2 regions of the Collinsella sp. TM06-3 genome follow, and region 1 is predicted to be linked to the other one. Evidence: predicted binding sites of a transcription regulator. Region 1 holds the regulator's gene; the other holds the start of a gene.
The links. The regulator NrdR, encoded in region 1, represses ribonucleotide reductase genes. The targets are predictions, from matches to a motif close to AAACACNATATATNGTGTTT.

Region 1 (15,359 bases):
CAAGAATCAGACCGTGCATGCGCCTATCCCCGAGGGTTACAGCATCGATCAGCTTGTTGGTAAGATCGTTGATGTTGACGTTGACGTTGCCAAGACCTGGTATTTGTCCGGCTCCGTTGTGGGCGAGCCGCGCTAATGGTTTCTCCCGGGGCAGGTCTTTCCGCCGTTGCGATCGTCGGTCCGACGGCGGTTGGTAAGAGTGATGTTGCCGACCGTTTGGCAGCTCGTCTTTCGTCCGAAGTGCTGTCGTGCGATGCGATGCAAATCTATCGCGGCATGGACATCGGTACCGCAAAGATGGCGCCCGATGAGTGCACGGCGCCGCTGCGTCTCGTCGACATTGTAGAGCCGGGTGTGGCATATTCTGCTGCGCTTTATCAGGCCGACGCTCGCGCGCATGTTGAACGTCTCCTTGGTTCGGGTTGCCTGCCGGTTTTTTGCGGAGGTACGGGGCTGTATCTCAAGGCCGCCCTCGATGAGATGGACTTTCCCTCGGGTGAACTTGAGGACGATCGTCGTGCGGGCTATCAGGAGCTTGCCGAGCGTATTGGCGAGGAAGAACTGCATGCCTTGCTTGCCGAGCGCGATCCAGAATCGGCTGCTGTTATTCATCCCCATAACGTGCGCCGTGTGATTCGTGCGCTCGAGATGCATGATGATGGCGTCTCCTATGCGCAGCAAAAGTCGCAGTTTAGTGTTCCGCACGAGCATTATCATGCCCTTTGGTTTGGTCTGACGCGTAATCGCGAGGTGCTCTACGAGCGCATTAACCAGCGCGTCGATCTGATGTTTGAGCAGGGTCTTGTCGATGAGGTCCGCGGTCTTATGGGCCAGGGGCTGGGAGATGCCCTGACGTCGATGCAGGCAATTGGCTATAAAGAGATCATTGATGCTTTCAATGGCGTGATGAGCATGGATGAGGCTCGCGAACTCATTAAGATGCGTTCGCGTCGTTATGCCAAGCGTCAGCTTTCGTGGTTTAAGCGCGATGACCGTATCGTGTGGTTTGATATGGATGAATGTACGATCGATGAGGTCGTTGAGGATATCCTGCATCGTATTGAGGCTGCCTAATGCCCCGTTTCCCCCTTGTTCCCACGGCACCCGAGCCCGAGCGTGCCATTTTAGTTGGTGTTGAGTGGCGCGACAATGCATGGCCGCTCGATCGCTCGCTTGATGAGCTGGAGCGTCTTGCCCACACAGCTGGTGCCCAGTGCGTGGCACGCTTGTCGCAGCGTTTGGTAAAGCCGTATCCTAAATCGTTTATCGGTTCCGGTAAGGTTGAAGAGCTGTGCGGCCTGGTGCATCGCATGGATGCCGATGTCGTTATTTTTGACGACGACCTGACCCCCTCGCAGCAATCCTATTTGGAGAAAGCCGTGGGCGAGCCGGTAAAGATTATCGATCGTACTGCACTGATCCTGGATATCTTTGGCCTGCATGCTCAGACGCGTGAGGGACGCCTGCAGGTACAGCTGGCACAGCTTCAATATTTGTTGCCTCGCCTGCGTGGCATGTGGAGCCATCTCGCTAAGGAGCAGACGCGCGGCGGCATCGGCTCACGTTTTGGTCAGGGCGAAAGTCAGCTCGAGGTCGACCGTCGCCTCATTCGTAATAAGATCGCTGCGCTTCGTCGTGAGCTCAAGCAGGTTGAACAGCGTCGCGATGTTCAATCCAAGAGTCGCATTGAGTCCCCGGCGTTTCGCGTCGCGTTAGCCGGTTATACCAATGCCGGTAAATCGACGTTGCTCAATCGTCTGACCGGCTCTACGGTACTTTCGCAGGACAAGCTGTTTGCTACGCTCGACCCGACGACGCGTTCGTATCGTCTGCCCGGCGGTCGCGGCATGACGATTACCGATACCGTCGGCTTTATTCAAAAGCTGCCGCATGGTCTGGTCGATGCCTTTAAATCGACGCTGTCCGAGGTTTTGGGTGCCGATCTAATTCTCAAAGTCGTAGATGCGTCTGACGAGGACTATGAGCGGCAGCTGGAGGCTGTCGACCGCGTGCTTGATGAGATCGGCGCCGGAGAGCGTTTAACGCTGACCGTATTCAATAAAATCGATCTTCTCGATAGCGTCGATCGATTGAGTTTCCGTCGTCGCTATCCGGAGGCCGTTCTGTTCTCGGCCCAAACGGGCGAGGGGCTCGACGATCTCGTCGACCGGATTGCTTGCGAGGCAGCTGCCACCGATGTGTTGCTCTCCGCTGATATCCCGTATCGTGAGGGCGCTCTCATCACGCTGGTGCATGAGCAGGGAACCCTTCTGCATGAGGAATATCTCGAGGACGGCGTTCGCATTGTGGCGAAACTGCCGGCTCGTATTGCACCGCGGCTCGAGCGTTATCGCACCGAGTAGACGATCTCCAAAATGCCCAGAATGATGGGCTGATGCAGCAGATAAAAGGGGAGAGCGTGACGTCCAAGGCTGGCGAGCGCCGGCAGGGGGTTGGCGTAGGCCCAGCTAGGGACGGTCTTATCGATACTCTTCGCTATGTGTGCGGCGAAGTATCCTGCAAGATACATAAAGATAAACGGGATGATGGGGTAGTAATCACCTGAGACAAACCCAGGGCTCGGAAATCCCAGCCACGCCAGGTAGGGGACAGGGTAGATCGTTTTGGGGATGCTCCAGGTGAGGGCGAACAACACAAGGCATAGGGGCATGCCCCATCTCGCCGTTATCTTCTTAAGGACGGGATCGGTCAACGCCACGATGCCGGTGCATGCGGCCATGCAGTAGATGATGCCAAAATTAACCGAATCGTCGAATGAGACAAGTGTTGTTGCCAACCAGACAACGAGTGCTGCTAAGGCGTATTTGGCGGCACGTTTGATATTGTTGCGCGAAAGAGTGCACATCCAACCCGCGATAAACAAAAATACCCAGCTGATGCTGGCGCGCCAGACGTCTTGAAAGACAGTCTGGGTAAACCAAGGCATATCCCAGCCGTACAGGTAGGCGAGATCATAGCAAGCGTGAAAACCTGCCATAGAAATCATCGTAAACCCGCGGACGGTATCAAAGATGGTGATGCGTTTTTGCATTACGAGAACCGGCGCATTAAACCGACAACTTTACCCAAAATAACGGGGTTCGTCGCATAGATGGGCTCCATAGTGTCGTTCTCGGGCTGCAAGCGCACGCGCCCCTGCTCCTTGTAGAACGTCTTGACGGTCGCTGAACCATCAATCATGGCCACGACAATTTCGCCGTTCATGGCACTCTTTTGTTCACGGACGATGATGTAATCGCCATTGAAGATGCCGACATTGATCATTGAGCTCCCATGCACCTCAAGGATAAAGGAACCCTGATCAGTGGCGATTTCGGTCGGGATAGTAAACGTGTCTTCAATATTCTGCTCGGCCAGAATGGGAATCCCTGCCGCGACGCGACCAACGAGCGGTAGCGAGACCGTTCCGCGAGGTGCGGTGGGCTCGTCAGATTTAGAAATTGAGACAGAGGAACCGTCCTCGTTAAAGAGTTCCAGGGCGCGCGGTTTGGTGGCATCGCGCTTGAGTAGCCCGCGCGCCTCCAGGGCAGAGAGATGGGCGTGCACGGTGCTGGGGGAGGAAAGGCCCACGGCAGAAGCCATCTCGCGCACGCTGGGCGGATAACCCTTCTCCTGCTGATATTCCTTGATGAAGTCGTAAATTTGCTGCTGACGCTTGGTAATTTTGCGAGCCATCAGGGCATCCTCTCTACCCATGTCAAACAAATGTTCGAATTTTGCTTGACAGGAACAACTGTTCGAAGATAATAATAACCGAACATTCGTTCTCGCGCTAGACATTTTTGTCCGCGCGGCTTGATAAAACTGTTCTCAGCAAAACACGCGAGAGGAGAACATGATGAACGCAACGAATATGGTCCAGGGAAACCTCGCCCTTAAGCTCGAGACGCCTGCAGAACCCACTTTTACGGTTGTTCAGGGTGGCCGCTCCGGCATTCAACCTTTGACCGTAAAGCCTGCTCGCAATCAGCAGGCTGTAGTCGCGCCGGCCCGCGTTGCCCTGAAGGTTCCGACGATTGTCGCCGTCGCCGTTGCGCTTACGCTCTTCTTTGTCCTCGCTACTTCGGTCTTTAGCGCTCGTCACGCCGCGTATGCCGAGTCCGTTTCCAACATTACTTACGAGACCATTCGCGTTCAGACTGGCGATTCTCTTTGGTCGCTTGCCGAGGAATATCCAATCGAAGGCCTTTCCACGCAAGAGACTTCCGACATGATCCGTAACGTCAATCATCTGGAGCATGGTTCGCTCGCCGCCGGTGCGCATCTTAAGGTTCCTGCTCGTTCGTAATCATTATCGCGCTGCGCATGGTACCCTTGTTATCGTTTAAGAGGAGGTACCATGCGCTGTCCCAAATGCGGCAAGGCACATACCCGCGTCGTTGATTCCCGTATGCAGGAGTCAAATAACACCATTAAGCGCCGTCGCGAATGTTGCTCGTGTAACTATCGCTTTACAACGTTCGAGCGATGCGAGGACCCTATCGAGGTCATTAAGTCAGACGGAACCAAGCAGCGGTTCGATCGCAATAAGCTGCTCGTCGGCTTGATGCGCGCCACCATCAAGCGCGATATCGACACTAAGAAGCTCAATGAGATTATCGACGACATCGAGGTCGAGCTGCGCTCTCGCACACTGACGGCCGTCACGTCCCATGAGTTGGGTGACATGGTGCTCAAGCGCTTGGCCAAGATCGACAAGGTTGCGTACATCCGTTTTGCCTCGGTCTACCGCGATTTCAAAGACGTCGATGAATTTCTGCAAGAGCTCGACAAGCTAAGGTGATTCCATGTCCAACATTACCGTCAACATAAAGCGTCTCGACCCCACCGTCGAGCTTCCCAAATACGCCCATCCCACCGATGCCGGCTTGGATCTACGCTCCAACGAAGACTGCGTCCTGAAGCCCTTCGAACGCCGTCTGGTCTCTACGGGGCTGGCCATCGCCCTGCCCGATGGCTACGCCGGCTTCGTCCAGCCCCGCAGCGGCTTGGCCATCAAGCAGGGCTTGTCTATAGTCAACACGCCGGGCCTCATCGACGCTCACTACCGAGGAGAACTCAAGGTTATCCTCATCAACCTGGATCCCACCAACGACATCCAAATCAACAAAGGCGACCGCATAGCCCAACTCGTCATCCAAGAAGTCCCCACGGTCAACCTCGCAGAAGTAGAAGAACTAGACGAAACCGACCGAGGAGCCGGCGGTTTCGGTTCTAGCGGCGTTGCCTAGCTCTTTACTTTGCTGAACGGAGCATCGCAATGTTCGCTCGCCCCTTGGAGGCCCCTATATATCATCCCGTGCTCAAACATTCTCGCTTCGCTGCGAAACTGCGCGCGGGACGATATATAGGGGCCTCCAAGGGGCGAGCTATGCCTACGTGCTCGCAACCATTCATGGCTCCCAATCAAAACCGTTTGCTGTATCTAAAAGCTGTATTCAACTAGTAATCAGATGCGACAATGAGTCAATCCCTTTGTCGCATCGGGTTGCTTGTATTACTTGTATTTGAGTTCACCTTCGCTGCTTTACTTGGGTAACCGGTATATCTGCTGGTATGTACATGTAGCTGTGGTGCAGGCCGCCCACACATATCGTTCCACGCGCAGTTTCGCAGCGAGCGAAGCGAAGCGAGAATGTTTGAGCATGGAATGATATGTGTGGGCGGCCTGCACCACAGCGGACTTTAAGACGCTAGCGGATATGCGCGGGTTTTTCGCCCCAATAGAAGCGGCAGAAGGCTCGTTTGCGCTTTTGGGGTTTGCCTACGAGCTCCATGGTTGCGATGGCGATATCTTCGGCTGCGTGAGGGCGGCGTAGTACTTCGCCGTTGATGAGTAGGGCTTTGAGTGATTCGGGATGATCGTGCAGATGGCGCAACGTCACGATTAGTTCTCGTGCGGTGGTGACATGCATGCTGGCGCCCATGCCGGTGAGCATCGTGGTGTTGGCCTTTTCCTGGCCGTATGATTTGCCCAGCAGGATCATCGGCAGATGCGCGCACAGGCACTCGGTGACGGTGAGTCCGCCCGATTTGAGAATTGCCAGGTCGCAGCCGTGCATGAGGGCCGCCATGTCGTCGACATAGTCCAGCACCGTGACATTTTCGAGCTTCATGGCATCGAAGAGTGTCTTGAGGCGGGCGGCGTATTCCTTATCCTTGCCCGGCAAAAAGACAAAGTGCATGTCTTCGAAGCTGCGTAGGAAGGGGAGGGTGCGGTCCATCTCCGCGCGAAAGCGAACGTACGGTTGAGGCAAGCTGGCACCGGCCATTACCAGTACGACGGTCTTGTCGGTGGGGAGGTTGAACTTAGCTAGCTCTTCCTCGCGATCGTAATCCGTGTCGAATCCGGCGCGAATAGGAATGCCGGTAATGCGAATCTTTGTCTCGAGCACCTTGCGCGGACGCAGCGTTTCGGCCATAAATTCGTTGGCAACACAGAATAAATCGGTGTCCTTGTGGGGCCACCATCCCTCGACTTCGTAGTCGGTCGGTACGCAGACGACCGGATAATCGATACCCGTAATTACGCGGGCGCCCACGGCAACATTGGCTGCTGTGATGTGCGTCGCAACCACGGCTATGGGCCTGCGGCTACGAATATATTCGTTGAAGGCGGGGAACATAATTCGCGACCATGCCGTTCCGCCACCCCAGAGAAGATGTCCCGTAAGCGTATATCGCCAGGTCAGGTCGTAAATGGGGCGCGTGGCTCCCGTAAAAGAAGCCGCGGTCTTATTGCCGTCGAATTTAATACGTCCAAAATCAAGGATATCGAGCACTTCAATCTCAATATCCTCGGGGATGCCATTGGTGCCGCGGATGAGGTCGAATGCCTGCGCAATCGCATTTGCGGCGGCCTTGTGGCCCGAGCCAACGGAGGCATGCACGATGGTCACGAGGGGTTTTTGCTGAGCCAGGAGTGTGGTTTGCTCCGATTGGGGAGTGCTGTGCGTGAGCAGGGGAGCGTCGTCACTCGTCTGCGCCTGGTCCATCGATAACTCCCCTTCAGCTTTGTAATACGGATTTATCATTGTAGTGCATGAGTGTCACGTTCACGTAAATTTGGGTATGAGCGCAAAGAACGACAACGTTTCGACGAAAGGACGCTTCATGACTACCGATAAGCCGATCGATGTTGCGATTATCGGTGGCGGCCCCGCGGGCTATGCTGCCGCCATTTATGCTGCGCGTGCCAACCTGACGACGACCGTGATTGAGCAGGGCATGTCGGGAGGGCAGATCGCCACAACCAATGAGGTCGAGAACTATCCGGGTTTCCCGCTCCTGAGTGGCGCCGAACTCGGCGAGCGTTTTCAGCAGCATGCAGAGGGCCTGGGAGCACAGGTTGCATGGAGCATGGTTACGGGTATCGATTACGATGCCGATGCAGCGTTGTTTACGGTGCATCACGATATGGGCGATACGCTGGCCCCGAGCGTTATCGCTTGCATGGGTGCCACGCCGCGTCCGGCAGGTTTCGCAGGCGAGGATACGTATCGCGGTCGTGGCGTTTCATATTGCGCAACATGTGACGGCATGTTTTTCCGCGGCAAGCAGGTTTTTGTAATCGGTGGTGGCAATTCGGCATGCGAAGAGGCTCTGTTCCTGTCCGACATTGCCAACAGTGTGACCATCGTGCTGCGCCGCGACCAGTTCCGTGCGCCCGATGGTGTTGTTCAGAAAGTACTCGCAAAGGACAATATTGCAGTTAGGTACCAAACTAGTATTGTGGAGCTATCGGGCGAAGCCATGCCAACGAGGATTACCTTTAAGGACAATGCATCCGGCGAGACTCATACCGAGTCATTTGAGCCCGGCTCGTTTGGCATCTTTGTTTTTACCGGAACGCAGCCCCATACCGAGCTTGTTGAGCATCTAGTCGATCTGGCGCCTGATGGCGGCATTCTGACTGATGAATCCATGGCCACCCGTACACCTGGTCTATTTGCCGCTGGCGACATCCGTTCCAAGCGCTTACGCCAGGTTGTGACCGCCGTTTCTGATGGAGCCATAGCGGCAACGAGCGCATACGCGTTTCTCCGTGGATAAGTACGATAATATATCTTATGTAAGGTTGCTATCTTTACACAAAGTGGTTGGACGGTGCATCAATGTGCTGTCCAACCACTTTTACTTGGCGACTATGTGTTATGCAAAACTAGATAACCTAGAATACAATATAGAAAACGAACGGAGGCCTCTTATGAACCACGTTAAACATGTTATCCCGATGTCCGATACGTCGGTCAGCATTAAGCCTGAGGATATTCAGCCGACGGTTCTGCCGGATGCATTTATTCAGTCCGATATGGTGGGTAAACTCAACGCGTTGAGCCTGCCACGCTATGACCAGCTGCCCAACGTAACGCTCTATCGCGATCAGGTTATTGAATATGTTGCACTGTGGATGGAGCCGCTTTCGATTTGCGTAGAGCAGCCCGTTATTACGCCATCGATGATCAATAACTACGTGAAGGTCGGCCTCGTTCCTGCTCCAGTTAAAAAGCAGTATGGCCGTGAGCAGATTGCGCGTCTCATCGCCATTTGTATCTTTAAGCAGGTGCTGCCCATCGCTGCGGTTCAGGCGCTCTTTAATATTCAGCGCTTGAGCTACGACGCTCCGACGGCTTTCGATTATGTTGTCGATCAGCTCGAGGCATCGATTCGTGCGGCGTTTTCTGTTGAGCAGACTCCCGTGCCCGATACCGCACATCAGGTTACGCGCGAATCGCTGCTCGTGCGCAGTGCGGTATCGTCCTTCGTTTCGAAGGCGTATCTGATGAGCTATCTCAAGTTCAATGGGTTTAATAGCTAACCGAGGTATAAGACGGGCGGGATAAAGAGCCAATGGCTCCTTATCCCGCCCGTACGTTTGTCTAGTTGGATTTTATCGGCCCGACGCCACGCCCATACCGTAGCCGATAATGAGGCCGTGCATCTCGGCATAGTATGAATCTAGCCCGTTACAGGGCATGATAATCGTCTTGGAGCCGGGCCAATGCTCCACAATGCGGCTGGCAAGCGCCTGGGCGCCCGCCTCATTCTCGACATGGTCGATAACGACCTCGCCGCCGGTAAAGCCTTCGGCCTCCATGGTGTCGACAATCTTGGTGAGCATCTTCTTTTCGCCGCGGGTGTGCCCAACGAGTTCAATTTTGCCCGCTTCGCTCGCCGTGCCCAAAATGCGGATATTGAGCTTGTTAGCAATAACGCCGGCCGCCTTAGGGATACGTCCGGCCTTCGCAAGGTTTTCGTAATTGCACAAACTAAAGAGGATCTTGCTCTGCTGCTCCAAGCTATCGAAGTAGGCGCAGGCGTCCTCAAAGGAGGTATCCGGGTTGCTTGCAAGATAGCGGTCGAACAGCAGGAAGATCAGGTCCATTTTGCCGCCGGCTCCGCGTGAATTGACCAGATGAATCTGTCGGTCCGGCTCTTCGGCAAGCACCATGTCACGTGCGGTGGCCGCGGCATTGTAGCTTCCCGAGACGCCCTCCGAGATGGGCATACAAATCGTCTTGTCGGCAAGCCTAAAGAGTTCGGCCCACTCACCTACGCTTGGACAGGCGCTCGAAGAAGCGCTCGACTCCGCCTGCACGGCGCAATTGAGCTCGTGAACGTCGAGCGTGAGGTCATCGACAAACTCACGCTCCCCCACTCGGATCTTAAGGGGTGCAAATGCAAAGGTGGTATGAGGTGCGGTTGGCTGCCAATCGCGAAGATTGCAGCTCGAATCGGAGATAAGCGCCCAGCTCATTGAGGGTCCTTTCTATTTGTTCCTCAACAATTATAGCCATCTTTTTGATTGATTGGATGGCTATCTAGTTTTGAATACTAGATAGCCATCCTGATTTTATGGCAAACGGTAGGGGCAAAAAGAATGGGCCTCGTGACTCAAGATCGCGAGGCCCATGTTCGTTCGCTGTAGTAATAAATTAGTAGCGTACGAAGATGTAGTTGTTGTTCATACCGGCTGCGACGGAGCTGATGATAACGCCCGTGCTGTAGTCGGAAGCATGGATCATCTGGCCGTTACCGATGTAGATGCCGGTGTGATAAGAGTTAACTACGACGTCGCCGGGCTGTGGATCAGACACACGAGTCCAGCCCATAAAGTCACCAGTGGTACCCAGACGGCAGTAACGACCCGTGAGGCAGTAGCTCACAAAGCCGGAGCAGTCGAAGCTGTTCGGTCCAATACCGCCCCAGGAATAAGCGCAACCAAGCTTGCTGTAGGCACGCGAAACAACGGAGCCGCCGTCAACGGACTGGCTCGGCGCCGAAGGGGCCGGAGCCGGAGCGGGAGCGGGCTGCGGCGTAGGAGCAGGAGCGGGCGTGGGTGCAGGCGTGTCGCCGCCTCCATTGTTGGTGTTCTCGGTCGTACCGGCGGTGTCGTTGCTCACCGTGGCCTTCTCGGCGGTGCTGGCGTTGATGCCGGCCTGCAGCGCGGCATTGGCCTCGGCCTCGGCGGCAAGCTCGGCCTGCAGCTGCGAATCCAGGGAATTTACGACGTTCTGGGCTTCAGCCTGCTGGGCGTTAAGCTCGTCGACCTTCTTTTGCGTGGTGGCGACGTTCTTCTCCTGCTCGGCCTGCTTATCGGTGAGCTGCTGCTTAAGCTCCTTTACCTCTTGGATGGTCTTGGCCTGCTTGTCGGACACCTTGCCGTAGTAGAACAGGCGGTTGAGCATATCGCTCAGATCATCGACACCCGTCAAAACCTGAAGCAGGCTCAGACCGCCGGTTTTGTACTCGCCGGCGACATAGGTCGAGAGCTTGGCCTGACCATCGGCGATCTCCTGCTGCTTTTGCGTGATCTCGCCGGCAGTCTGATCGAGCGCCTGCGTCTGCGTGGCAAGCTCATCGTAAATCTGCTGGGTTTGGGTGCCGATCTGCTCGAGTTTCGTACGAGCAGCGGCAAGGTCGGATGCGGTATCGGCGTAGGCAGGAGCCGCGAGGCCCAAGCCCAAAACACAAGCGAGGGTTGCCGTAGCAGCGCAGCGTGCCATGTTTTTGTGCTTGTTTGCTGTGCGCATGTAGCTTCCTTTCCAGTAACTAAGGGTAACGGCTAGTCTACCGTCACCAGGCTAAAGAGCTCCACATCGTCATCAGACGGCGTGAGCTTCTCGCGCGGGTTGAGAAACGCAAGCTCAAGTATACAACCGTAACCGATAAGCTTTGCGCCCATATCTCGCACCAGTTTACCTGTTGCCTCGACGGTTCCGCCCGTCGCGACCAAGTCGTCCAGAATCAACACGGTATCTTTAGAGCTGATAGCGTCGGCATGGATCTCAACTGAATCGGTGCCGTACTCGAGCTCGTAGCTCTGGCTTACGGTCTCGCGCGGCAGCTTGCCCGGTTTACGTGCGGGAACAAAGCCGGCGCCAAGGGCTACAGCCACCGGTACGCCAACCATAAAGCCGCGAGCCTCGGGACCCACGACCTTGGTGATTCCCATGTCGGCAAAGTGCTCGGCGAGGGTATCGGTCATGGCTTTGAGCGCCTCGGGATTGCCAAAGAGCGGCGTGATGTCTTTAAAGAAGACTCCGGGCTCGGGATAGTCGGGGATGTCGACGATTTGAGATTCGAAGTCGTACATTGCATGACCTTTCAATGGGTTGCCGAAATATCAGCAGCGGTTATTTGCCCGCGGTGACGGTGCCGGATTGCGAAGGGGCGACGACCTTGAGCGGCTTTACGAGAGAATCCTCGTGCGAAGCCGGCGCGGCAGTTTCTTCGTTTTTGGCCTTGGTGGACTCGGAGCGAGCGATTTCCTCATCGAGTGCATCGATGTCGGCGTCCTCGACCACGGCGTTGAGCGACTCAAAAACGCGGTTCTTGAGCAGCGCAGTGTGCACACCCTCGGTCAGGTCGTGAAGCCTCTTAAACGCACGCTCGAGCTTGGCGTCGCGCTCGTCATCGGAGGTATCCATACCGAGCATGCTCACGAGAACCTGCTCAAACATCGAGGACTCGCGGTTGGCGGAAGACACGTACTGACGCAGGTTGCGGGGCTCGATATGGAAGCGTGACAGCTCGGAGCAGTAGCGGATGATTGGAAAATCGCGACCATCGACGAGCTCGCGATTCTGCGGACTCTTGATGATGCGAATGAGGTCGTTCTCGGCGAGCGAGCGGATAAACGAAATCTCGACGCCCAGCATATCGGGAATGGTCTCAATGGGATGCAGCTTTTGCTTAGTCTCCTTGGGCTCCGTCTTGAGCGGAACATCGGACAGCAAGCCCACCTCGTAAGCGAGCGTTGACAGGTCCGTGGCGTTTTCCAAGCGCTGCTTAATCACGTTGAGCGGCATGTAGCGGGTCTTCTGCAAGTGCAGGATGACCTCCAGGCGATCAACGTCCTCCTTGGAGTACTGACGGTATCCCTTAGGCGTACGATGAGGGGTAATGAGCCCCTCATCTTCTAGAAATCTAATTTTTGAGTTCGAAAGATCGGGGTATGCGCCTCGAAGTAGGTTGACGACTTGGCCGATACTCAGATAGTTGCGTTCGGCCATGCCCTACTCACCGGTTTCGATGCGCTCCGGCGTGCTCTCGTGGTAGATGAGCGTAAAGGTACCGATCTGGACGGAAGAGCCGTCGTGCAGCGGGGCTGCATTGACGATGGCACCGTCGACCCAGGTGCCATTGAGCGATCCCAAGTCCTCGATGCGAGCGCCGAGGCCCTCGCGAATAATGCGCGCGTGGCTGCGCGAAACGGTCATGTCATTGAGGAAGATGCCGTTTGCAGGATCGCGGCCGATGGTGGTCACGTCGTCCTCGAGCTCAAAGGCGGCACCGGTCTGCGGACCCTTGACGATGGACAGAACGGGGGCGGTGATGCGCACGTTGGCCATGAGGTCGGGAACGGTGACGTCACTTGAAGGCACGCGGAATACGCAGGTAGCGTCAGCAGTCTTATCATTCTGAGGCATATTGTTAACCATGTTGTCCATGACAACCCCTAACTTATCGCGGACGTGCCGCAAATAATGAACCGTACGTAATCATACCCCAACGAATCAGTCTTCGATTTCGGGGTTCAGAAAGTCGATGTCCTCGTCCTCGGGATGCGCGAGAGCCTGTTTAATGGCCGCTCCGCCCTTAATGGAGTAGATGACAGCCGTGAGCATGGAGAAGATCACGCCGCCGTACACAAAGAAGATGCCGAGGGGCACCGAGCTTCCGTTGAGGCCCGGGAAGGCCGTAAGGGTTGAAGGTAAAAGATGCAGGCCGTCAATAACGGGGAACCCGAGCAGCATGAGCGAGAAGCCGGTCATGAGCAGTGCAGTGGCAATCTTTCCGGGAAAGACGACATCGATGGGGCGACGGTGATAATGACGCACGATAAGCGTGCCGATGCCCAGATAGATGTCGCGGCCGATAATGAGCACACAGACCCAGATGGGCAGCTCTCCGCGGACTACCAGTCCCAAGACGCCGGTGAATAACAGCGCACGGTCACAAATGGGATCCATGACCTTACCGAGCCACGAGACCGTCTTAGTCATGCGGGCGATCTGACCGTCCATCCAGTCGGTAGAGGCGGCAACGGCGTAGATAACGATGGCGATGACGCGGTTGTTATCCGTCACAAACAGGTACAGAAATACTAGGGTGAGGATCAGGCGCGTAAAGGTGATGAAATTGGAGATCGTAAAGATCTTATTCGACGGGTAATCGGAAGTGCCGATAAGCTCCTTTTTGATCTTCTTTTTGATGCCCACAGGACTCCCCCGCTGGTTAACGACAAAACTTTCGATACTATACCCGTTCCGGCGATGTCTATCCAGCGTAAGCATAGAGAGTCCAGACATGAGGAAGGCGCTTTTGGGCGGCGGTGGATTTCACATTCGTGTACATCGGCCTCCAAACATGCCGAAAAATGTCGGTTTTGGAGGGTGATGTACACGTTTTGATTCGGTGATTACATCGATCGGGAAAGTTGTTGCCTTAAGCAAATTAATCATGATGTGCGGGTCGAGAAGGGTTGGCGCCAAAAGAACCCAACGGCCGTTATGGCTTCGTTAGAAACGCGCCCCACCATGGATGGTGAACCCGAAAGGTAAGGCGCGCGGGCACGGTGACTCGGCCCGCGCTCCCGGAAGAGAAAGGATAAACCCATGGGTTACATGCTCGAGACGCGCGGGCTCACCAAGCGCTTCGGCCGCGGCGACCAGGCGCAGGACGCCGTGGCCGACGTGAGCCTTCATATCCGCGAGGGCGAGGTGTACGGGCTGCTCGGTCCCAACGGCGCCGGCAAGTCGACAACGCTCAAGATGATCTGCGGGATGCTGCGGCCGACGGCCGGGGAGATCCTCTTTGCCGGGCACGCCTGGCGCCGCGAGGACCTCTACGCAATCGGCAGCCTCATCGAGGAGGCGCCGCTCTACCCCAACCTCACCGCGCGCGAGAACCTGCGCGTGCGCACCACGCTGCTGGGCCTTCCCGAGAGCCGCATAGATGAGGTGCTCGCCGCCGTGGACCTCGCGGACACCGGGAAGAAGCGCACCGGGCGCTTCTCGATGGGCATGCGGCAGCGCCTGGGGCTCGCGCTGGCGCTGATCGCCCGGCCACGCCTGCTCGTGCTCGACGAGCCCACCAACGGCCTCGACCCCATCGGCATCGAGGAGCTGCGCGACCAGATCCGCGGCTTCGCGTCGGCGGGTACGACGGTGATCGTCTCGAGCCACATCCTCTCCGAGGTGCAGCAGATGGCGGACACCATCGGCATCATCTGCGGGGGGCGCCTCGCCTACGAGGATACGCTTCGTCCCGGGCAGGACCTCGAGGAACTCTTCATGAGCTTCTGCCGGGAAGGGCGACGAGCGCGCGGGAAGGTGGCGGCATGACGGGCGAGAAAGGCGGCCTGCTCGCGGCCCTGCGCGCCGAGGCCCTGAAGTCGCGCCACGCGGCACCGGTCCGCCTGGCCGTGCTCATGGCGCTGCCGATGCCGCTGCTCGGCGCGATGCCCTACCGGGGCGTGCAGATCTTCAGCGCGTGGAACTACTGGTACGCGCTCTTCCTGCCCGTGTGTCTCTCGCTCGTGGTGGCGTGCGTCGCGCGGGCGGACGCTCGCACGCGGATGCGGGGGCTTCTGGGCCTGGGCTTCCCGCTCGGGCGCGCCTGGTGGGCCAAGGCGCTCTGGTGCCTCGCGCTCTGCACGCTCTCGAACCTCGTGGTCTTCGGCATCTACCTCGCGGGATCGGCGTTCTCCTCGCAGGGCCTCACGGCCGCGGGCACGCTCACGATGCTCCTCTGCGCGCTCGTTAACACGGTGACCGCGGCGTGGATGATCCCCGCGGGGCTCCTCCTCACGGCGCGGCTCGGCATGCTCGCGG
Region 2 (15,359 bases), on a different contig from region 1:
CGACAATCACGCCGCCCAGCGAGGTACCGTGACCGCCAATGAACTTGGTCGCGGAGTGGACGACGATATTGGCGCCATGCTCCAGCGGACGGAACAGATACGGGGTGCCGAAGGTGTTATCGACAACAACCGGCAGGCCATGCTTCTTGGCAATCTCGGAGATGGCGTCGATGTTGGGGATGTCGGAGTTGGGGTTGCCGAGCGTCTCGAGATAGATGACCGTGGTGTTGTCCTTGATGGCACCCTCGACCTCGTCCAGGTTGTGGGCGTCGACAAAGGTGGTCTCGACACCAAACTGGGAGAGCGTGTGCTCCAGCAGGTTGTAGGAGCCACCGTAGATGGTCTTCTGAGCCACCACGTGGTCACCGGCTTGGGCAAGAGCCTGCAGGGTATAGGTGATGGCAGCAGCACCGGAGGCGACGGCAAGACCTGCCACACCACCCTCGAGTGCGGCAATACGGTCCTCAAAGACGCCCTGGGTGGAGTTGGTCAGACGGCCGTAGATGTTACCGGCGTCGGCAAGACCAAAGCGGTCGGCGGCGTGCTGGGAGTTGCGGAACACATAGCTCGTGGTCTGGTAGATAGGCACGGCACGGGAGTCGGATGCAGGATCGGCGCTCTCCTGGCCAACGTGCAGCTGCAGGGTATCGAAACCAAAGGTGTGCTCGGGGTTGTTGATGAACTGGCCCATGATGATCTCCTTGATCGAACGAAAGTAAATAAAAAGAGAGAAATAAGTCGCTGTCTCCTGATCACGCCGACGGGCGCAAGCAGGAGCCCGGCATTCGTCTTGGTAAGCAATTCATATGCGGGCCTCCTTTCGCATCCCGGTTCCGTGGTCGGCTTAATTACCTACCGCCTTTGTGTGTTTTGAATAGTACGAGCATTGTTTCGCTCGGTCAATCACTTAAAAGCGCTAACATGTTATCGGTTTTTTAGATAGCTATCGAAAGGACGGGCGTCGATGACCCTCCAGCAGCTTCGTTTTCTGATTGCCGTGGCAGAGTCCGGCTCAATCAACGCCGCAGCTCAGCGCCTCTATACCGCTCAGTCCAACATCTCAAACGCCGTCAAAAGCCTCGAGCAGGAGCTCCATCTGGAAATCTTTACGCGCTCCAGCCGCGGCGTCACGCTCACCAACGACGGTACCGAGCTCTTAGGCTATGCGCGCCAAGTCGTGGAGCAGGCAGATATGCTCGAGGCCCGCTACGAGGACGGCGGCACACCCCAGGCGCGCCTTGCCATCTCGGCCCAGCACTACGCTTTTTCGGTCGAGGCCTTTGTCAACGTCGTCGAGCGCTGCCGCGACAGTAAGTTCGAGTTCATCATGCGCGAGACCACCACCTCGCAGATCATCGACGACGTCCGCGCATTTCGCAGCGATATCGGCATCCTCTATCTGGACGACTTTAATACCCGTGTCTTGCAGAAGGCCTTCGCCGATGCCCGCGCAAGCTTCCATCCCCTCTTCGACGCGACGGTCCACGTCTTCGTTAGCGAGCGCCACCCGCTCGCACGCCGCCCCCAGCTGTCCCTTGCCGACCTCACACCCTATACGCGCTACAGCTTTGAGCAGGGAACCTCAAACTCCTTCTATTACGCCGAGGAACCTTTTAGTTATATCCCCTGCGACCGCAACATACGAATCTCGGACCGCGGGACGCTCACTAACTTACTTATCACGTCGAACGGTTACACCCTATCGACCGGTGTCCTCTCCAATGAAATGCAATGGGGTATGGCATCGATCCCGCTAGCAGACGCCCCAACGATGCACGTAGGCTATATCATGCACGACGAGCGCAAGCCCTCTCCCCTCTTGCAACAATACCTCGACGAGCTCAACCGCATCATCCATGCCAACTAACTGTCGGAAGACGGGGTAGAAATCGTAGATAGCTAGCCCCCGGCGGGCATGGCGCTACAATGGTCACTCACATGAAACACACTCAACGAAAGGAAGCCCGTGAAGGTCATCATCTATACCGACGGCTCGGCCCGATCAAATCCGGGACGCGGCGGCTACGGCGCCGTGCTCAAATACACCAACCCCGCCGGCAAGACCTTTACCTCCGAGCTTTCGCGCGGCTACGCCAAGACCACCAACAACCGCATGGAGCTCATGGCCGTTATCGTGGCGCTCGAGGCACTCAACCGCCCCTGCGAGGTCGAAGTCCATTCCGATTCGCAGTACGTCGTCAACGCCTTTAACAAGCACTGGATTGACGGATGGAAAAAGCGCGGGTGGAAAACTGCCAACAAGCAGCCCGTCAAGAACCGCGACCTGTGGGAGCGTCTGCTTGCCGCAAAGAGCAAGCATAAGGTGGAGTTCATCTGGGTTAAGGGTCACGCCGGCCACGAGCTCAACGAGCGCTGCGATGAGCTCGCCACCACGGCGGCCGACGGCAGCGACCTCGATATCGACGCCGGCTTTAACGAGAGCGACCTGTAATAGCGTTTTCGCACGCTATTTCCAACCCCTTCGCGCTACACTCATCCTGTAAACCGAACGGTACGAGGGGGATACATGCTGCGTATAGCGACCATCGGCACATCCATGATTACCGACGACTTTATCCAGGTCGTCAACGCCAACGACCAAGCTGCGTTTGTGGGCACGCTCTCGCGCGATGCAGATCGCGGCGCCGCCTTCACCGCCAAGCACGGTGGCGAGCGTAACTTCACCGCGCTTCACGAGCTTGCGTCCGCTGCCGACGTCGATGCCGTCTACATCGGCAGCCCCAATGCGCTCCACTACGAGCAGGCGCTCGCCTGTATCGCCGGCGGCAAGCACGTTATCGTCGAAAAGCCCTTCTGCGCCACCGAGGCGCAGGCGCTCGAGGTCTTTCGCGCAGCCGAGGCGGCGGGCGTCGTAGCCCTCGAGGCCATGCGCCCGCTCCATGACCCCGCTTTCCACGCCATCGAGGACGCCCTGGGTGAGATTGCGCCCATCCGCCGCGCCTCATTGCGCTTTGGCAAATATTCCTCGCGCTACAACGAGATTCTCGCGGGACGCGCCACCAATATCTTCGACTGCAATATGGCATCGGGTTCCCTCATGGATATTGGCGTCTACACCGTCGAGCCCATGGTCGAGATTTTCGGCATGCCCTCCGGCCTTACGAGCATGGCTACTCTGCTCGACCCCACCACGCGACAGCTCACGCACGGCCCCATCGATGGCTGCGGTTCCATCCTCGCCAGCTACGGCGGTGGCCGTATCTCCGTCGAGCTCGCGCACTCCAAAATTACGAATGACCTGCTGCCCTCGCAGATCGAAGGCGAGCGTGGCACTATCCAGATCGACCATCTGTCCACGCCCCGCAACGTCCGCATCGACTATCGCGGCGACGTCGTACGCGGCTCGGCGACCGAGGCGCCGCGCGAACAGGGCGACAACGGCCGCGTGCTCGACCTGCCCAAATCGAGCAACACTATGGAATACGAACTCACAGACTTTATCACCGCCATCGGCGGCATCGATAACGTCAAGGAAGAGATTTGGGAGACCCTGGCGGGACGTCACGAGCTTGGCCACTACCGCGATGTCACGCTCGTCTCACTGCGCATCATGGATGCCGTGCGTCAGCAGGCGGGTATCGCCTTCCCCGCTGACTCTAACAAGCAGGCATAGCGATGGGTTTTTTCGACAAGCTTTTCTCGGGCGTCACCGGCGGCAGCCGCGAACCCCAAAAGCCCTCTGGCGTCGAGCTTGAGCTGCGCCGTAGGCTCACCGTGCTCGCAAGCGACGAGGCCACTCAAGACGCCCCGCAGCGCTATTTCCTGCGGTGGGAGGGGCAGGTCCAGGGCGTCGGTTTCCGCTTCACCAACACCAACCTCGCACAGGCGCGCTCCCTCACCGGCTGGGTGCGTAACATGGAAGACGGCTCAGTCGAGATGGAGATACAGGGAGCTCCGGCAAACATCCTATCTCATCTCGAGACGCTTCATGCCTCCTACGAGCGCATGGGAACGCGTTTTCGCCTCGTAGACGCCCAGGCCCGAGCCCCACTTGCCAATGAAGACGGTTTCACTCCTCATTATTAGTATTGTGTGCTAAATACGGTATCATTTACCTACGACCGTTGATAGAAAAGAGGCGAGGCGCATGGCGGTGCAAAGAAGGAATACCAAGCAGCGAAAGCTGGTTCTTGACGCCGTGCGCCAAAGCTATAACCATCCCACCGCCGACGAAATCTACAACGTCGTGCGCGCGCAGGATGACAAAATCAGCCGCGGTACGGTCTACCGCAATCTCAATCTCTTGGCCGACGCCGGCGAGATCCTCTCCATCAAGACACCGGGCGGCAGTCGCTTCGATCGCACCATCGAGCCGCACGCGCATATCATCTGCACCTCGTGCAGTCGCGTCATCGACGTACCGCTCCCCTTCGATGCCCAGCTCGACGCCAAAGCGTCCGAGCAAATCGGCTGGCACGTCACGTCGCACTACACCATCTTCGAGGGTCTCTGCCCCGACTGCCGATAGATGTTTGGGACATGCCTTAAAATCCACCTTTCTGCACTCTGCAGCAAAAAGTAGATTTCTAGACATGTCCCAAATGTCTACTCAGCAAGTAGACGACGCAGCTCTTCTTCGACCGTGCGCACGTAGCGGACGCGGTCGTTGATGCCACGCATAGAGGGATTGCAGCTCTCCATCAGATAGGGATGGCCCACGACGTTAAGCATGTCGCGATCGTTCTCATTGTCGCCAAACGCCATCATCTCATCGGGCGAAATACCCAGCGCGCGACCATAATCGGCAAGCGCGGACCCCTTGCCCGAATCAAAGCCGATAAAGTCGGTCCATTCGGTTCCCGACGTCATCACATCGACCCGGTCGCTAAAGCGACGCGCAAAATACTCCAACGCCGCCGGCTGATCCATCTCGGGCGTCTGGAAGGCAATCTTAATGACGTCCTCGTCGATGTCCTCGGGACGGTCGACCACCGCCACATCGCAGTGGACCTCATAGCGCAAATGGTCGACGAACGCATCGTTGCCGCCCATGGTGTAGAGGTGCCCCTCGCACGAAAGGGTCACGTCGGCATGGGGATACGCAACCACGGCATTCGCGATATCCATAGCAAGGCTGCGCTCCATGGAACGCTTGACAACGGCACGTCCCTCGCTCATCACCAGGGCTCCGTTTTCGCATACATAGGCGAGCTCATCGGCCACCGGGGCAAACAGGTAGCGCAAGCTCGCATATTGACGGCCACTCGCCGGCATAAACACGATGCCGCGACGATGCAGCTCATCGATAAGCTCAAAGGCCTCGGAACGCGGCTCGCGCTCCCCCGGATGCAGCAACGTGCCGTCCAAATCGCATGCAATCAGCTTGATTCCCTCAAGACCCATACGCTTCCCCAAAGCCTCCTATCAACAGCAAGACGGACCTTGATTGGTCGCCCCTCAAAGCCCGTCTTGCGCATACGCGCGCTTAGCCGCGCGTCTTTTTTACGATGGTAAAGTCCGGAGCCATGCTAACGACGACCTCCGCCGCACTCGACGCAAAGCGCCGGTCCGTATCGAGTTCACGGGTAACCACCGAGAGGCGAACGCCCTCGATACCCCGGAGCATGCGGCCCAAAACAGGCTGCACCGGCGTATACATGCGCACGGTATGCTCGTCCGAGTCGCCCCGGAAGAGCGGCGCATGCATGTTGCCGATCTCCCAGCACGCATGCGCGAGCGCAATCGGATCCATGCGGTCGACTTCGACCAAATAAACCTCGGCGCTGCGCAGGCGCACGACAACCGCCACGGGCACCACGCCCGAACGGTCAATGGCGAGCACGTCGCCGTCGGCAAGACGACCACCGTCGGTAGCATCCGGCCGAACATCGATCGTGCGCCCCAGCTCCGTCACGCCCGCAAACGCGCATACATCAGCCTGGTCCCAATCGAGCAGTAGCTCATCGACCTCAAAGACACCGCCCAGCTCCCGGCGAAGCAAAAGCTCATAGGACGGGTCGTTGAGATTTCCGAGGCACGTTGTCGAAACCAGATTTGCAGGCATAGCCTAATCCTCGACCTCGACGAGCTCGATATCGAAGTTGAGATCCTTGCCGGCAAGCTCGTGGTTGGCATCGAGCGTCACAGCCTCGGGCGTCACGTCAATGACGACGGCGGGGACAGGCATGCCACTCGGCGTGGACAGGAAGAGCTTCATGCCCTTCTCGATCTGCTCGATGTTGGGAACCTGCTCGGCCGGGAAGGTAATAACCATCTCGGGATTGTGCTCGCCGTAGGCATCGGCAGCCGGGATGTGCACGGTCTTCTTCTCGCCCACCTGCATGTCGACAACAGCGGCGTCGAAGCCCTTGATCATCTGACCGGCGCCGCAGGTGAACTCCAGCGGCTCGCCGCGATCGTAGGAGCTATCGAACTGCGTGCCGTCGTCGAGCGTGCCGCGATAATGGGTCTTGACCTTCTTGCCCTGGTTGGACATGGTAACCTCCGTGATAAGGGCGGCGCACAACGCAGGCCGCCGTGAACATATGGCGCTAACTATACCCTAGTCATACAATTCAATGACAGTTTGCAAAGAAACGCTGCAACCGGAGGAACCATGGCATATCCCGTATTTGACCTACACTGCGACACCGCCGACCGAATCGGCTGGGCCACGCTCGATCTCGACCTGCGCTTTACCGCCGGCACCGACGGTTATTTCCCCGGCGACGAAACGCATCCGCAAGATTTCGACCTCATCGAGGGCAACGCCTGCGCCATCTCGCTCGCAAAGATCGGCAACACGCCGTGGGCACAGTGCTTCGCCACGTTTGTCCCCGACGAGATTCCCACCGCCCACGCCGCGCGCTTCCAGGCGCAAATCATGGCGCATATGAGCGGCCAGGCAATGCTCAACCACGACCGCATGGTCAACGTACGCAGCGCCGCAGACATTCGCCCCGCGCTCAAGGACGGTAAGGTCGCTTGCATCCACACCATCGAAAACGCCACGTTCTTTGCCGAGGACCCCGCACTGATCGAGGTGCTCAAGAGCTTGGGCGTGCTTATGTCGTCACTCAGTTGGAACGCGCAGGGACCGCTCGCGAGCGGACACGATACCCACGCCGGCCTCACCGCCGCCGGCATCGAGGCACTTACGCAGATGGAGCACGCCGGCATGGTACTCGACGTCTCCCACCTCAACGATGAGTGCTTTGACGAGGTTGTCGCCCACGCCACGCGCCCCTTCGTCGCCAGCCACTCCAACTCCCGTGCGGTTTGCGGCGTCAAGCGCAACCTCACCGACGACCAGTTCCGCACCATTCGCGACATGGGCGGCATCGTCGGCCTCAACTACTGCAGCGAGTTCCTATCCAACGACGCAACCGACAAGACCGCCGCAGACGTCACCTTCGACCAGCTGGCGGCGCATATCGAGCACTGGCTCGACCTGGGCGGCGAGGACGTCATCGCGCTCGGCGGCGACTGGGACGGCGCCACGGTGCCCGCTTTCCTCTCCGATGCCAGCAAGATGCCCGAGTTCCAGAACATGCTTTCCAAGCATTTTGGCAAGACCGTGATGCAAAAGCTCTGCAGCGACAACGCGCTTGCCTTCTTCGAGCGTTATTAATTTCACATCCCTTGAGCGGGCCGGCATGCCGAACGGTCGACATGCCGGCCCGTCCCCGATCTGAAGGACCGCTTTTGACGCAGCAGTTTACGATTTCCGCATCCCGACCGGATGGGACGACCATCCCCGTCGTCGTTACCAAAAAGCGCGTCAAGAACTTCAACCTACGCGTCACATCGAGCGGCGAGGTCCACGCCAGCGCACCGATCGGCGCCAGCCGCGAGCGTATCGAAGCGTTTGTGAAGCGCAACAGCGCCTGGATTATCAGCCGACTTGCCCAGCGCGAGCAACGTCAGGCGACGGCACGAGAGCCGCTCAGCCCCTCGTCCATCATTGCACTTTGGGGCAAGCCCATCACGGTACAGGATGCACTCGATCACAACTTTGCATCACCCGCACCGCGACCCAAACAGGCCACCTTCGCAAGTTTTATGGGTACCGATGAATCGGACGAAGGCCCACAGGCCAAGCGGCACGCAATCCTCGACGGCCTAACGTCCGATGAGCTCCAAGCCCGTATCGACCAGCTCTATGCAACCGAGGTCACCACGGCGCTGTACGATATGGTGCACGCGTACGAAATCGCAATGGGCGTCACCGTGGCCCGCGTCTCCGTGCGCAGCATGAAAACGCGCTGGGGATCATGCACGCCCAAGACCGGCGCCATTCGCATCGCACTCGAACTTGCCGCCTATCCCATCGAATGCCTCGACATGGTTGTCGCCCACGAGCTCGTCCACTTGCTCGAGCCAAGCCACAATCAGCGATTCCACGCCCTGCTCGACACGTACTGTCCCAACAATAAAGCTCTGTCGCAGCGGCTCAAGCAGCCACCCATAGAGTCGTATTAGAACCGGTTAGCGCACGCGCTCGATCTCGACGCCGCAGCTTGCCAGGGGCAGGCCAACAGGAGCCCACGGCTTATCGAGCTTTATGCGCACACCAAGCAGCGAGGGATAACGGCGCAGCAGCATCTGGGCTGTCCCCTCGGCTGCCGCCTCGATGAGCTTAAACGTATGCTCGCGCAGATAGCCATCGACATCGTGGCACACCGAGCCGTAGTCAATCGAGGCATCCAGGTTATCGTGCTCCCCCGCCGCGCGCAGGTCGGCATAGAGCACCAGAGAAACGATGAACTTCTGACCCAGCGCGTTCTCCTCGGGATACACGCCATGGTTGGCAAAAACCTCAAGGCCGTCAATGACAATACGATCGGCATGGCGCAGATCATCATAGCTCACGTGAGGCACCGCCGTTGCGGTGGATATTTCGCCCCTTCCACGGCGGGCGAGCTCAGCACCTTCAGTCTTGGTTGCATTCTCGGGCAGTTTTTTGTTACTCAACGCGATCGTCTCCTTCGTTTAGAACCCCAACCGCGCAAACTAACTACACGCGAATCGACAGGTTCTTTTTATCATCGCTCCAGTTGCAAGCATTGCGCGCGGGGCATGCAAAGCAGGCGCGCGACGCTTTGTCGGCCGCATAGAGCAGACGCTCAAGCGGTTGGCTGTTCACGCGCAGCTTTCGATGGCCCAGAATGGCCGTCTTAATGGCTGCGGCATCGGCCGGCTCAAACGCCACATCATCGGGCATGCCGCCGAGAATCGCATCAGCGACGCGTTCGCTTGCAACATCATGGGATATACCCGATTCATACTGTTCATCTTTGCCGATATCGTGAAGAAGTGCCGTGGCGTAGATGACCTCGCGGTCAAATTCGAGCTGCTCCTCGAGATTCTTGATCCACATAATGCGAGCGACATCGAGCAGATGGTCAATACCGTGGCGGCAGAAGATGCGCCCCGATTCCAACTGTACGATGTTGCCCAGGTGCCGCCGGAACAGCCCGTTGGCACAAATGTAATCAATGCGAGGCATGGCACCAAAGGGGGCCAGGCCCGAAGCCATAAAGCCGCGACGCGACGTCCCCTCATCGGTCTTCGATGTAAAGTCGTTGACGACTCTCATGGTTAGCGGCCCAGCATCCTAAAGAAACGCTCCTCGAGCGCGGGATCGGTCTCAAAGACGCCGCGGCGAGCAAGCGTCACGGTCTTGGTGCCGGGCTTTTGCACGCCACGCATCGTCATGCACATATGCTCGGCCTCCATCAACACAATCGCTCCCTGGGGAGCGAGATAATCCATGAGGGCATCGGCAACCTGTGTGCACAGTTGCTCCTGCAGCTGAAGACGGCGGGCATAAACCTCAACCGTGCGGGCGAGCTTGGAAAGCCCAGCCACCCGACCGTTAGGGATATAACCAATGGCGGCCTTGCCATAAAACGGCAGCAGATGATGTTCGCACAGCGAGTAGAACGTAATGTCGCGCTCGATAACCAAATCGTTCGAAGCGACGGCAAAGGTTTTGGACAGGTGCTCCTCGGCACTCTGGTCCATGCCGCCGGCGATCTCACCATACATACGGGCAACGCGCGCCGGGGTCTCCAGCAGGCCCTCACGAGTTGGGTCCTCGCCTATGCCCTCAAGCAACAGCTTAATGGCGGCCTCGACTTTTTCCTGATCGACCATCTGGGCCTCACTTTTCCGATTTCACGTTCGCGCTATGGTACCACGCCCTCCGGCATCGACCACAAGCTACATAGTATGGGTCGAATAGACTGGATCGTCCCGCCAAAGCTCCACAGCGTCGCAAAGCGCAACGCCCTCACGCACGGCGCGGTCGCGCGTAGCGTTCATATCGATCACACGCTGGTTACTCGAGCCCCTAAAGCGCAACGAGATATCATAAAGATCCTGAACAAACGGGCCATCCACCAACATGTCGAGGCAGGCAAGGATACGGTCCGTGACCTCGGTATGGTGACGACCACCCGGCATAAGCTCCTCGAGCACGTCGCCGGTAAAACACCAAATGGTCTTTCCTGACCCCGCAGGATAAGCGGCACGAACACGCTCGACAAACTCAACGAGCCCCGCCTGGTTCTCGGGCTCCATGGGCTCTCCGCCCAGAATCGTCAGGCCGTCAATAAAGGGATGATCGAGGCTCTCGATAATCTTGTCCTCGACGGCACGATCAAAGGGCTCGCCCGCAGCAAAGTCCCACGCGACGGAGTTAAAGCAATTCTTGCAGCCACGACGGCACCCGCTCACAAACAGAGAAGTGCGGACGCCTTCTCCATCAGCAATGTCGAAATACTTAATGTTCGCGTAGTTCATAGGTAACCTTCCTGGGGGTCTGGAGTATATCATCCCGTCCTCAAACATTCTCGGCCTTCGGCCTGCGAAACTGCGGGCGGGACGATATACTCCAGACCCCTCGCGAGCGATACTCAATGAACTCAGCGAACATCGAGTATAGGGTTCGAGGTCCAATAAAAACAATGCTGCAGCTCAACCGTTATCGCAAGCAGACCGTTGTCGCAGGTCAACTCATTTCCGCTAAGAACTTCGAGGAGCGAGCAGGCTGCGTGCTGCATCTCAGCTACATCAACTTGGCCGCCCCGTAGCGAGGCCCCGGACCTTTGCTCGATATGAGTTCCGCACGAACAGGAGGCGCCAGTGGCGCCTCCGTCGTGAGCCAGGACTGTCCGAAATAGCGAGTAAAGGTCCGGGGCCTCGCTACGGGGCGGCCTGGGATGGTTATTAGAGATGCAGCACGCGGTCGCGGATCTCCTCGGTTCGACCCTGGTTCCAGAACTGGGTACCGATGTAGCCGCACGTACGACGAGCGACGTTCATCTTCTCCTGGTCGCGGTTGCCGCAGCTGGGGCACTCCCACACCAGCTTGCCGTCATCCTCGACAATCTTGATCTCGCCATCGTAGCCGCACACCTGGCAGTAATCGCTCTTGGTGTTGAGCTCGGCGTACATGATGTTGTCGTAGATGTACTGCATCACGCGAATGACAGCCTTGAGGTTGTCCTGCATGTTGGGAACCTCAACGTAGGAGATAGCACCGCCCGGCGAAAGCTGCTGGAACATGCCTTCAAACTTAAGTTTGTCGAAGGCATCGATCTCCTCGGACACATGGACGTGATAGCTGTTAGTAATGTAGCCCTTGTCCGTCACGCCCGGGATAATGCCAAAACGACGCTGCAGGCACTTGGCGAACTTGTAGGTCGTCGACTCCAACGGCGTACCGTACAGCGAGAAATCGATATCACTTTCGGCCTTCCACTCCGCGCACCTGTCGTTCATGCGCTGCATGACGGCCATGGCGAACGGCGTGCCCTCCTTCTCGGTGTGGCTGTGACCCGTCATGTACTTGACGCACTCATACAGGCCGGCATAGCCCAGGCTGATGGTGGAATAGCCGCCCACGAGCAGCTTGTCGATCGTCTCGCCCTTCTTCAGACGCGCCAGGGCGCCGTACTGCCAAAGAATCGGCGCGGCATCCGAAAGCGTGCCCATCAGGCGCTCATGACGGCACAGCAGGGCACGATGGCACAGCTCAAGGCGCTCGTCGAAGATCTTCCAGAACTTATCCATGTCCTGATGCGAGCTCAGCGCGACATCGGGCAGGTTGATGGTCACAACACCCTGGTTAAAGCGACCGTAGTACTTAGGCTTGGTCGGGTCATAGTTCAGCGCGTTGGCGACATTGTTAAAGCCGTTGCCCGAACGGTCGGGCGTCAGGAAACTGCGGCAACCCATGCAGGTGTAGCAATCGCCGTTGCCGGCAGTCTCGCCCTTAGACAGCTTAAGCTCGCGCATCTTCTTCTCGGAGATGTAGTCGGGCACCATGCGCTTGGCGGTGCACTTGGCGGCGAGCTTGGTCAGATAGAAGTACGGCGAATCCTCGCGAATGTTATCGTCCTCGAGCACGTAGATGAGCTTGGGGAATGCCGGGGTGATCCACACGCCGGCTTCGTTCTTAACGCCCTCATAGCGCTGACGAAGCGTCTCCTCCACAATCATGGCAAGGTCGTGCTTCTCCTGGGGCGTACGGGCCTCATTGAGATACATAAAGACCGTCACGAACGGCGCCTGGCCATTCGTGGTCATAAGGGTCACGACCTGATACTGAATCGTCTGGACGCCGCGACGGATCTCGTCACGCAGGCGGTCCTCAACAACCTCGCGGACCTTTTCGGGAGATGCCGAAACACCGAGCTCCTCGAGCTCGCGGGCAACCTCGCCGCGAATCTTTTGACGGCTCACCTCAACAAAGGGGGCGAGATGGGTCAGCGAAATAGACTGGCCGCCGTACTGGGAGGAAGCAACCTGGGCGATAATCTGCGTCGCGATGTTGCAGGCAGTCGAGAAGCTGTGCGGCTTCTCGATCAGCGTGCCCGAGATAACGGTGCCGTTCTGGAGCATGTCCTCCAGGTTCACCAGGTCGCAGTTATGCATGTGCTGGGCAAAGTAGTCAGAATCGTGGAAGTGGATCAGGCCCTCATTGTGGGCATCCACGATCTCCTGGGGCAGCAGCACACGCTGAGTCAGATCCTTTGAAATCTCGCCGGCCATATAGTCGCGCTGGACGGAATTGACGGTCGGGTTCTTGTTAGAGTTCTCCTGCTTGACCTCTTCGTTATTGCACTCGATCAGCGACAGAATCTTGTCGTCGGTCGTGTTCTTCTGGCGCTTCAGGCTCTGAACATAGCGATAGATGATGTAGTGGCGGGCGACCTCGTAGCAGTCGAGACGCATGATCTCGTCCTCGACCAAATCCTGGATCTCCTCGACCGAAACGGTGTGGCCCGCGTTCTCGCATGCCTCGGCGACGTTTTGCGCCGCATAAACCACCTGGCGGTCGGTAAGACGAGAGCTCTCCTCGACCTCCAAGTTTGCGGCGCGGATGGCATTGACGATCTTATCGATGTCAAAGACAACCTCGGTGCCGCTGCGCTTGATGATCTTCATCCTCTTGCCTTCTTTCGCGTCGTAGCCTCATTGCGCTTCAGAGCCAAACGATGCCCGGCAGGGCCTGCCCCTGCCTTGCGGCGCCGTCGCGCAATCTGTGTTCTCGATAAACCATAAGCCTCCATGCGGACATTCCCTAGAGCCAATCAAGCGGTTCAAGGACACGTTCAAAAGAGGCAGTTAAGGTCTTCGTTCTCTGTCCGCCATCTATCATACGACAAAGAAGCATCTATATCCTGTATTCTTTTTTTAGGTCAAACACAACATATAGTGTTTCAGCAGGTCAAAGCAATTGGTCATTTTGCAGACGCATTAAAAATGAGGGGTATTTGACAAGTCGGTAAAACGTTACCAACACGGCTACCTGCATGGCAGTTATAAAACCCCCTTAGTCAAGCCGCTGACAAATCCTACCAAAACCAAGCCGCTCACGCCAAAAGAATCCAAAAGATTATGCTTGACCAACATGTTGCGGTCACGATGGACCAGGACACATGCAATCTGCCGGCGCCCCCACGGGATGCGAAGACCATCGCGTACAGACCTTGGATCAATATTTGGCGGCTTATTTGGCGGCGTGCTTGGTGGCAAAACAAAACAGCCCAGAGGACATAGCCTCTGAGCTGCGAACATTTGGTGGGCGTTAGAAGATTTGAACTTCTGACCTCTTCCGTGTCAGGGAAGCGCTCTCCCCCTGAGCTAAACGCCCAAATGGAGCGGACAACGGGGCTCGAACCCGCGACCCCAACCTTGGCAAGGTTGTGCTCTACCAACTGAGCCATGTCCGCCTGCGAGGATTTAATATACGGGATGATCCACCCAAATGCAAGAACTTTTTTTGAAAAGTTTTGCGACGCCCTCGCGAACCTCGCGAAGACATCAGCCACCACGGAAGGTGTAGGCAAACGCAAGCTCGCCGCAAGAGGCCCCCTACAACTCAGCGAGCATGATCCAGGCAGAGCTGTCCTGCGCGAGCCTGCCATCTGCAAGCGGTGATGAGGTGAGCAGGACCCTACCCGCCGGCAGCTCCACGGGTGCTGCACCGAAGTTCGTCACACACGCCCAGCCGTTGTCGCGGCGATAGGCGATGACGCCGCCCTCAGCGCCCTCGGCACCATCCGCAAGGCCGGTGCACCCGTCAAGATCGAGCCACGCAAGATCGTTGGCGCACCCGCGCAGCTTGCGCCGCAGCCAGAGGGCGTCGCGATAGAATGCAAGCATCGATGCCGGGTCCGCTTCTTCCCTATCGGCAGCGTAATCGGAAAACCATGCAGGCTGTGGCAGATGGGGCGCCGCATCGGCGTCCGCCGGTGAAAACCCAAACGATCCGCCCTGCGCGGGATCGTCCGCTGCCACCCACGGCAGGGGCACACGACAGCCGTCGCGCCCCTTCTCGCGCTTCGGTCCGTGCGTATTGGTCGCAGTGGGATCTTCGAGTGCAGCCCACGGGATGTCAGCCACCTCAAAAAGGCCGAGCTCCTCACCCTGATACACGTATGCCGAGCCCGGAAGCGCCAACTCAAGCAAAAGGGCTGCCCGCGCGCGGCGCTCGCCGAGTTCACGGTCCTCGTCATAAGACGACCCGTCGCGTAAGAGCCAGTCGAGCGCAATCTGATGGTAGCGCGTCGCCTTGATTTGCGGCAGGGCATAGCGTGTCGCCACGCGCGGCACGTCGTGGTTGGAGAGTACCCAGGTCGAGGCGGAATCGGATTCGATGGCCGCCTTCAAGCCCTTCTCGATTGCAGCGTGCATGTCATCATAGGTCCAAGTGGCCTTGGCGAACTCAAAGTTGAATGTCTGGCCAAGCTCGCTGGGGCGTGCGTAGAGATACTGGCGCTCGGGCAGAACCCACGCCTCGGCAACGGCGCTGCGCGGCGGATCATAACGGTCGAACACGCGGCGCCACTCGCGATAGATCTCATGGACCTCGTTGCGGTCCCACA

Region 2: a site for NrdR is predicted at 13,673-13,692, ahead of nrdD (anaerobic ribonucleoside-triphosphate reductase). Genes of this name have one in related genera too.

Annotation. Positions count from the first base shown of each region.
Region 1 is NZ_QSPG01000004.1:4,745-20,103, reverse strand. Features, by position in the region: gene miaB (tRNA (N6-isopentenyl adenosine(37)-C2)-methylthiotransferase MiaB) at 1-136, shown strand, start outside; gene miaA (tRNA (adenosine(37)-N6)-dimethylallyltransferase MiaA) at 136-1,074, shown strand; gene hflX (GTPase HflX) at 1,074-2,363, shown strand; gene DXD56_RS02525 (heparan-alpha-glucosaminide N-acetyltransferase) at 2,348-3,052, opposite strand; gene lexA (transcriptional repressor LexA) at 3,052-3,696, opposite strand; gene DXD56_RS02515 (LysM peptidoglycan-binding domain-containing protein) at 3,860-4,309, shown strand; gene nrdR (transcriptional regulator NrdR) at 4,361-4,804, shown strand; gene dut (dUTP diphosphatase) at 4,809-5,252, shown strand; gene DXD56_RS02500 (glycosyltransferase) at 5,715-7,016, opposite strand; gene DXD56_RS02495 (NAD(P)/FAD-dependent oxidoreductase) at 7,135-8,073, shown strand; gene DXD56_RS02490 (DUF1836 domain-containing protein) at 8,228-8,839, shown strand; gene DXD56_RS02485 (DegV family protein) at 8,912-9,778, opposite strand; gene DXD56_RS10260 (NlpC/P60 family protein) at 9,957-11,054, opposite strand; gene DXD56_RS02475 (adenine phosphoribosyltransferase) at 11,087-11,617, opposite strand; gene DXD56_RS02470 (MerR family transcriptional regulator) at 11,658-12,536, opposite strand; gene DXD56_RS02465 (FHA domain-containing protein) at 12,540-12,974, opposite strand; gene DXD56_RS02460 (CDP-alcohol phosphatidyltransferase family protein) at 13,041-13,745, opposite strand; gene DXD56_RS02455 (lantibiotic protection ABC transporter ATP-binding protein) at 14,142-14,870, shown strand; gene DXD56_RS02450 (hypothetical protein) at 14,867-15,359, shown strand, end outside.
Region 2 is NZ_QSPG01000020.1:20,389-35,747, forward strand. Features, by position in the region: gene DXD56_RS07970 (O-acetylhomoserine aminocarboxypropyltransferase/cysteine synthase family protein) at 1-691, opposite strand, end outside; gene DXD56_RS07975 (LysR family transcriptional regulator) at 965-1,867, shown strand; gene rnhA (ribonuclease HI) at 1,967-2,452, shown strand; gene DXD56_RS07985 (Gfo/Idh/MocA family protein) at 2,528-3,634, shown strand; gene DXD56_RS07990 (acylphosphatase) at 3,637-4,047, shown strand; gene DXD56_RS07995 (Fur family transcriptional regulator) at 4,109-4,489, shown strand; gene DXD56_RS08000 (HAD-IIB family hydrolase) at 4,567-5,364, opposite strand; gene DXD56_RS08005 (urease accessory protein UreE) at 5,447-6,025, opposite strand; gene DXD56_RS08010 (peptidylprolyl isomerase) at 6,029-6,457, opposite strand; gene DXD56_RS08015 (dipeptidase) at 6,578-7,591, shown strand; gene DXD56_RS08020 (M48 family metallopeptidase) at 7,666-8,442, shown strand; gene folB (dihydroneopterin aldolase) at 8,449-8,934, opposite strand; gene DXD56_RS08030 (HD domain-containing protein) at 8,978-9,559, opposite strand; gene folE (GTP cyclohydrolase I FolE) at 9,562-10,119, opposite strand; gene nrdG (anaerobic ribonucleoside-triphosphate reductase activating protein) at 10,186-10,767, opposite strand; gene nrdD (anaerobic ribonucleoside-triphosphate reductase) at 11,194-13,416, opposite strand; tRNA gene DXD56_RS08050 (tRNA-Val) at 14,051-14,125, opposite strand; tRNA gene DXD56_RS08055 (tRNA-Gly) at 14,129-14,204, opposite strand; gene DXD56_RS08060 (glycoside hydrolase family 13 protein) at 14,347-15,359, opposite strand, start outside.